3 regions of the Brachybacterium sp. sponge genome follow, and region 3 is predicted to be linked to each of the others. Evidence: riboswitches for the same ligand, from Rfam matches in the RefSeq annotation. Region 3 holds a riboswitch; each other region holds the start of a gene.
The links. A riboswitch is a leader RNA that binds a small molecule or an ion and turns the genes downstream of it on or off. The one in region 3 is predicted to bind thiamine pyrophosphate.
Positions count from the first base shown of each region.

Region 1: it holds a riboswitch for thiamine pyrophosphate, as region 3 does, so the genes downstream of both, A4A78_RS05210 (bifunctional hydroxymethylpyrimidine kinase/phosphomethylpyrimidine kinase) here and A4A78_RS07240 (YkoF family thiamine/hydroxymethylpyrimidine-binding protein) in region 3, are expected to answer to the same signal.
Region 2: it holds a riboswitch for thiamine pyrophosphate, as region 3 does, so the genes downstream of both, A4A78_RS11835 (ECF transporter S component) here and A4A78_RS07240 (YkoF family thiamine/hydroxymethylpyrimidine-binding protein) in region 3, are expected to answer to the same signal.

Region 1 covers NZ_LRMP01000001.1:1,196,618-1,198,867, reverse strand. The annotation lists gene A4A78_RS05215 (hypothetical protein) at 1-771, opposite strand, end outside; TPP riboswitch at 1,081-1,173, shown strand; gene A4A78_RS05210 (bifunctional hydroxymethylpyrimidine kinase/phosphomethylpyrimidine kinase) at 1,164-2,250, shown strand, end outside.
Region 2 covers NZ_LRMP01000002.1:865,073-867,322, forward strand. The annotation lists gene A4A78_RS11830 (ATP-binding cassette domain-containing protein) at 1-153, opposite strand, end outside; gene A4A78_RS11835 (ECF transporter S component) at 180-761, opposite strand; TPP riboswitch at 809-914, opposite strand; gene A4A78_RS11840 (hypothetical protein) at 946-1,512, opposite strand; gene A4A78_RS11845 (M13 family metallopeptidase) at 1,509-2,250, opposite strand, start outside.
Region 3 covers NZ_LRMP01000001.1:1,639,291-1,641,540, reverse strand. The annotation lists gene A4A78_RS07245 (ECF transporter S component) at 1-273, opposite strand, end outside; gene A4A78_RS07240 (YkoF family thiamine/hydroxymethylpyrimidine-binding protein) at 270-974, opposite strand; TPP riboswitch at 1,012-1,120, opposite strand; gene A4A78_RS07235 (protein-L-isoaspartate O-methyltransferase) at 1,170-1,778, opposite strand; gene A4A78_RS07230 (MBL fold metallo-hydrolase) at 1,786-2,250, opposite strand, start outside.

The DNA of each region.
Region 1 (2,250 bases), 440 kb from region 3:
GGACTCGTCGATCGACTTCCACCGAGCGAGGATCTCGGGGATCGGACCCGTGATCCTCAGGGTCCCGGTGCCGGCCTCGGCGCCGGGCAGCAGCTCGACGGTGCGCTCGAGCGCGGCGACCGGATCGGGACGGCTCTCGCGCTCGGCGAGATGCTCGACGAGGGCGCGCAGGAGCGTGAAGAAACGTTCCGGGCTGATATCCGTGGACCATGTCGAGATCACGGCATCGAGATCCCTCCTGGAGGATTCGGAGAGCTTCTGCGAGGTCTTCAGCATCTTCTGGAACCAGGCCGACGGCATGCTTCCGGATTCGAGGTTCTCGAGGGTGCGCGGGAAATGATGCACGGCCTGGTACGCGTCACGCAGTCTCCAGCTCGCGGCGCTGCGAGTGACCCGGAGGCCGAGCGCGGCGCGGAGAGTCTCGACCTCGTCGAGCTCGCAGGCATCCTCGTACTCGCCCTCGACCTCGTGCAGGGCTGCGAGGGCGCGGTACTGCGCAGCGAGCGCGAGGGCGGTGGCGCGCTCCGCGTCCCAGACGCGCTGCGCGGCCTCGCTCAGAGCGGGGTCGTCGGCGCAGCCGCCGAGTTCAGGCAGCGCATCGCGAGTGCGCGCCTGACGCGCGGTGACGCGGTGGAGACGAGCAGGCAGCGACGCGATCAGGGCATCGACGGCATGGTCGGAGGTGGCAGCCGCGGCCTCGGGACGCCCAGCATCGCGTGCGTCGTCGGCGATCTCATCGCCCGACGAATGCTCCGGCTGCGTGATGCTCATCGGCCCCTCCTCCCCGTCCGCGTCGGCGATGCGTCGATGCACCGCCCCTTTCGATCCGACCCCTTCACACTAGGGGCCGGAACCGACAGAAGGAAGGTTCGAGAAGAATATGTGGATAACTTTCTGATCGAGTGGCGCATTTCGACCGCTATGCAGCTCTCGATCCACACCTTTCCTCCACAGTCCCACTTTTTCCACAATGTCATCCACCGGTTTTCGGAGGATTCGCTTCGTCTGTCGGACCCTTGCTGCAGGAGGCATCGACTCCAGACGCCCAGGCCCCTCCCCCGTCGCTTGGCCTACACTCGGCCGCTGGACACGGGGTGCGCCCGAGGCGCTGAGATCACACCCGTGGAACCTGATCTAGTTCGTACTAGCGAAGGGATGTCCGCATGAGCTCGGATCCTTGCACCCTCTTTCCCGCTGCCCTCCCCCGCGCCGCCGCGCCCGATCGGCCCGCTACCCGCCGGCCCGCACCCGACCGCCCCGCGCCGTCGGCCCCGCGCGTGCTCTCGATCGCGGGCACCGACCCGACGGGAGGTGCCGGCACCGCGGCGGACCTCAAATCGATCACCGCCGCGGGCGGCTTCGGCATGGCGGCGGTGACCGCGGTCGTCGCGCAGAACACCCACGGAGTGAGCGACATCCACGTCCCTCCCGCGCAGTTCCTCGCCGCGCAGCTCCGCGCGGTCTCCGACGACGTCGAGCTCGAGGCGGTCAAGACCGGCATGCTCGGCACCGCAGAGATCATCGAGGCCGCCCGGACCTGGCTCTCCGCGCACCCGCCGCGGGTGCTCGTGGTCGACCCGGTGATGGTCGCGACCAGCGGCGACAGGCTGCTGGAGCCCGAGGCGGAGCAGGCGATGATCCGCTTCTGCTCCCTCGCCACCGTGGTCACCCCGAACATCGACGAGCTCGCCGTCCTCACCGGCGAGCCCCGCGCGCACGACGAGGACGAGGCCCTCGCCCAGGCCGCCCGCTGGTCGGAGGCGACCGGCGTCGCGGTCGTCGTGAAGACCGGGCACCTCGACAGCCGCGAGGTCACCAACGCCTGGATCGCGGCCGACGGGACCCGTCACAGGGTGCACTCCACGCGGGTGGACACGACGAGCACGCACGGCACCGGCTGCTCCCTCGCGGCGGCGCTCGCGACCCGGCTCGGCGCCGGTGAGGACCCGGCCACGGCCCTCGCCTGGGTCACCGACTGGCTCCACGAGGCGATTCTGCACGGCGCAGAGCTGCAGGTCGGGAGCGGGAACGGTCCCGTCGACCACGCCCACCGGGCACGGCGGCTCGCGGCGGCGGGATCGGCCGCGCCGTGGGTCGCCGGCGGCGCGGTGCCGGACCGGTGGGAGCAGCCGGCCCAGCTCGCCGCCCGAGCGACGGCCGACGGCCCGACGGGTCCTGCCGCCTCGGTCCCGCCCGTCGGCCCGTGGACCGAGGCGCTGTGGGCGGCCGGGGCGCCGCTCGCCGGCGCGA
Region 2 (2,250 bases), on a different contig from region 3:
CAGCCCGGCCAGCGCCCGCAGCACGGTCGACTTCCCACTGCCGCTCGCCCCGGCCAGCAGCACTCGCTGCCCGGGCGGGATCTCGAGGTCGAGCCCCTCGATGGTCGGCTCGCGCCGGCTGAGCGGCCGCCAGCGCAGCCCGTCGACGTGCACGGACGCCGCCGGGACGGTCCCGGTGCTCAGGCCTCCACCGCGCGGGCCGCCTCCCGGCCGGAGGCCAGGGAGTCCACCGCGCCGGTCGCGATCAGCGCCCGGCTCGCCGCCCAGCCCAGCACCCCGCACAGCAGCGCCCCCGAGAGCAGGAAGAAGGCGAGCATCGTGCCGGAGAAGGCCCAGCTCATTTCCTGGTAGTAGGCGACCTTCTCCCATCCCCATTCGAGCAAGGCAGAGAGCACGCCGCCGAGCACCGCCACGGGCAGGGTGAAGCGCCGGTAGCGGGTGAGCAGGAAGGCGAGCTCGACCCCACCGCCCTGCATGAGACCGGACACGGCGGTGCCCCAGCCCCACTGACTGCCCAGCAGCATCGAGAGCACGGCGGCGACCATCTCCGCGAGCAGGGCGGCGCCGGGCTTGCGCACCAGCAGCGCGGCGAGCACGGCCGGCAGGAACCAGATCCCCGCCAGCAGCCCCTCGGCCGGCTTGAACGCCGCGGTCAGCGGGCCGATCAGGGTGTAGAGCTGGCCGTAGCCGAGGAAGGCGACCCCGAAGGCCGCCCCGATCAGCACGGTCACCAGCAGATCGACGGTGCGATAACGGGTCATCACGTCTCCTCCCAGGTCCTGGAAGGGGCGCGGAGCACCGGCGGTGCTCCACGGAAATCCCGACTCCCTACGCCGGTGCGAGCCGGATCAGGTTCGAGGGTCTGCGCCGTCGGCGCACTCTCAGCACCGGACGGTGCTCCCCTGTCAGTGGATGACGAGCAGACAGTCTAGCCCAGGAGCACGCTCAGCGGCGGGCACGGATGGCCTGGTCGATCGCATCGGCGGCCGCCTCGGGGTCGACGGGGGAGAGGATGTAGCAGGTGTCCTTCGTCCCGATGATCTCCACGCTCGTGCCCGGCCGGGTGACCAGCATCCGGTAGGGACGCTGCTGTTCGGCGAGGGTGAAGATCTTCCGCCGGCCGACGGGGGTGAGCTCCTCGGGCTTCGGGGTCATCGCCCTCCCGCGCCGCCAGCCGTAGCCGCCGAGGGCGACGCCCACGGTGCCGGTGGGGATATCGCGCAGCTGCACGGTGCGGAAGTCCTCGATCGGCCAGACCCGGCGGGGGAGGAAGCCTCCGAGGCTCACGGTGACCCCGTTCCCGTCGACCACGAAGCGGGTGGCCTGGCCCATCCACGTCCACAGCGCCAGCAGCGCGAAGGCGGCGAGCACCGCGATCGCGCCCGGCGCCGAGCCGCGCTGCAGCAGCAGGCCCGACACGATCAGGCCCGCCACCACGGTGACGACGACGCGGGTCCAGCCCACGGACGAGGGCACCGTCCGCCCGACGTGGAAGGGCGGATCGGGCCTCACCAGATGCTCACCCGCTCCTCGGGGGCGCGGTACATGCCGTCGCCCTCGCGCACGTCGAAGGCCTCGTGGAACTCGTCGATGTGCCCGGCGACCGTGTTGCAGCGGAACTCCATCGGCGCATGCGGGTCCACGGCCAGGCGGCGGATCGCCTCCTGGGGCCGGTTCCGGCCCCGCCACACGGTCGCCCAGGACCAGAACACGCGCTGCAGGCCGGTGAGCCCGTCGAGCTCGGCCGCGGCCTCCTCCTCGGAGCGGCTGGCGAGATAGGCCTTGACTGCGATGGAGAGCCCGCCGAGGTCGCCGATGTTCTCGCCGATGGTGAGGGCGCCGTTGACTCGGTGGGAGTCGTCGAGCTCGCGCGGGGAGAGCTCCGAGTACTGCGCGATGAGACGGGCGGCGCGGGCGTCGAAGGCCTCGCGGTCCTCCGCCGTCCACCAGGAGACGAGGTTGCCGTCCCCGTCGTACTTCGAGCCCTGGTCGTCGAAGCCGTGGCCGACCTCGTGGCCGATCACCGCGCCGATCCCGCCGAAGTTCACGGCGTCGTCGGCTTCCGCGTCGAAGAACGGGGGCTCGAGGATCGCGGCGGGGAAGACGATCTCGTTCCGGCCGGGGTTGTAGTAGGCGTTGACCGTCTGCGGGGTCATGTGCCACTCGGTCTCGTCCATCGGCCCGCCGACCTTCGAGAACTCGAAGTCCGCCTCGAAGCGGCGGGAGGCGCGGACGGTCGCGACGAGGTCG
Region 3 (2,250 bases):
CTCGGCGAGGATCCCCACGCCCGGTCGGCGCAGGATCGCGATCGCGACCGGCGCCACCAGCAGCCAGGAGCCGAACACGAGGTGCTGGGCGAGGTCCCCGGCCGGGCCCATCGCGATCGCCAGGCCGTTCCAGGCCTGCACGAACACCCAGTACAGGAACCCGAACACGACGCCGAGCACCACCACGAGCACGAGCTCGCGCAGGCTCAGCGGGGTGCGGCGACGGGACGTGCCGGCAGGGGCGGCGTCAGGGGCGAGGCGGGGGGCGGTCATCGGGCCTCCCCCGCGTTCTCGTCCTGCGCCGGGGCGAGCTCCCGCACCTCGTGCGAGGGGCTGTTCAGCGAGAGGGTGAGGTGGCTGGTGACGTGCTGGACGCCGCGGCCGACGAGCAGCCAGCCGGCGAGCGCGGTCGCGATCACGTCGCCGGCGTCGCCCTCGAGCCGGGTGACGAAGTGCTCGGAGCCGCGGAAGGTGCCGAGGTCCTTCGCATGGTCGATCGCGGCGTAGATGTCGCGCATGTGATCGGGGGCGGTGCCGTCGACGGCGACCTCGTCGGCCAGCGGATAGAGCGCCCAGTCGGCGCTCGCGAAGCGTCCGGTGCTCCGCGGCTGCGGCACCTCGGTCGCGCGGGGGCCCGCGCCGCCGGGCAGCTCGCAGGCCACCTCGCCGGGGCAGCCGCGCGAGAGCAGCACGGTGAGCGTCGCGTGGTGGCCGGTGCGGGCGAGCGCCTCGGCCAGGTCGATCAGGGCGCGCTGGAGGTGGGTCTCGTGGCCGCCGAGATAGGTCGAGACGTCCCCGGTCTCGTGCACGAGGCCGGTGAGGTCCAGCCGGGAGAGCGCATCGGTGAGGATCCGGGCGTAGTCCTCGCTCATCACGGCGGCGGTGACTCGGGCCCCGACCCCGAAGCCGAGCGGGGTCGCGGTCGGGTCGCCGGAGGGGGCGGGCGCGGTGGGGGCGGTGGGCGATGAGGTCACGGTCCATGCCTTTCGTACGGGCACGGGCGCGCGGCGACGATCGCTCGGCGGAGCTCCCTGCGCCGGCATGATCCGGATCAGGTTCTACGGTCGGAGTTCGAGTACTCCCTCTCAGCCCGGCCTGCCGGACTCCCGTGCACGCCCCGCACCCTATCTGTCCCGTCCGGCGCACGCGCCTCGTGTCCGGCGCTGCTGTCAGCGGGTCGTCGGCGGATCCTCGACGAGGGGGACGAAGAGATACGCGCCGTGCTCGCTCGCGGCGACGTCCTCCCCGTGACGCTCCAGGCGCAGCATCCGCTCGTTCACGGGGATCACCATCACGCCGTCGTCCGCGAGCTGCGCGACGAGGCTCTCCGGCACGGCGTCGGCCTGCGCGGAGACGAGGATCCGGTCGTACGGCGCGTCCTGCGGCGCGCCGAGCACGCCGGGCTGCGCGAGACGGATCTCGGCCTCCGCGGTCCCCGCGTCCGCTGTCCCGGCGAGCGCGGCCCGGGCCGCGCCGATCAGCTCGGCGCGCCGCTCGACGCCGATCACCCTCCCGCCCGGCCCGCACAGCCGGGCGAGCAGCGCCGTCGTCCATCCCGATCCCGCGCCGAGGTCGAGCACTCGCTGCCCCGGTCGCACGTCGAGGAGGGTGAGCATGTTCCGCACCGTCGTGGGCTGGGAGTTCGTCTGGCCGTGGCCGATCGGCAGGGGCCGATCCTCGCCGGCGAGCCGCCGCAGCTCCTCGGGGAGGAACCGTCGCCGGTCGGTCTCCGTGAGCGCCTCCTCGAGGCGGCGCTCGCTCTCGGCCCGGTGCGACATGGCGCCGTCAGCTCCGGGCGACCTCGACGACGCCGTCCTCCGGCCAGTCCCGCACCTCGGTGCCCTCGGGGGCGAGGTTCGTGGCCTGGCGCAGGTAGATCGGTCGTCCGAGGTCGCTCGCGACCGCGTCGTGGACGGGCAGGGCGAGTCGCGGGCCGACGGCGCGGAGGAACTCGATGGTCTCGGACATCTTCGACCAGGGCGCCGTGACGGCGAAGGCGAGGACGTCGATGCCGTGGAACTCGGGGACCGGCTCGAGGGAGTCCCCGGTGATGCCGAGCCGCGGCCCGTCCCCGGCGGACAGGACGATCCCGCAGTTCCCGATCCGCGGGATGTCGGGGTGGATGATCGCATGGCGTCCGCCGACGGCCTCGAGCCGCAGCGACGGGTGGTCGCCGACGGGCGTGAAGCGGTGCGCCTCCCCGGCCGCGAGCGCGATCACCCGCTCCTGCGCGACGAGGGGCCCGCCGCT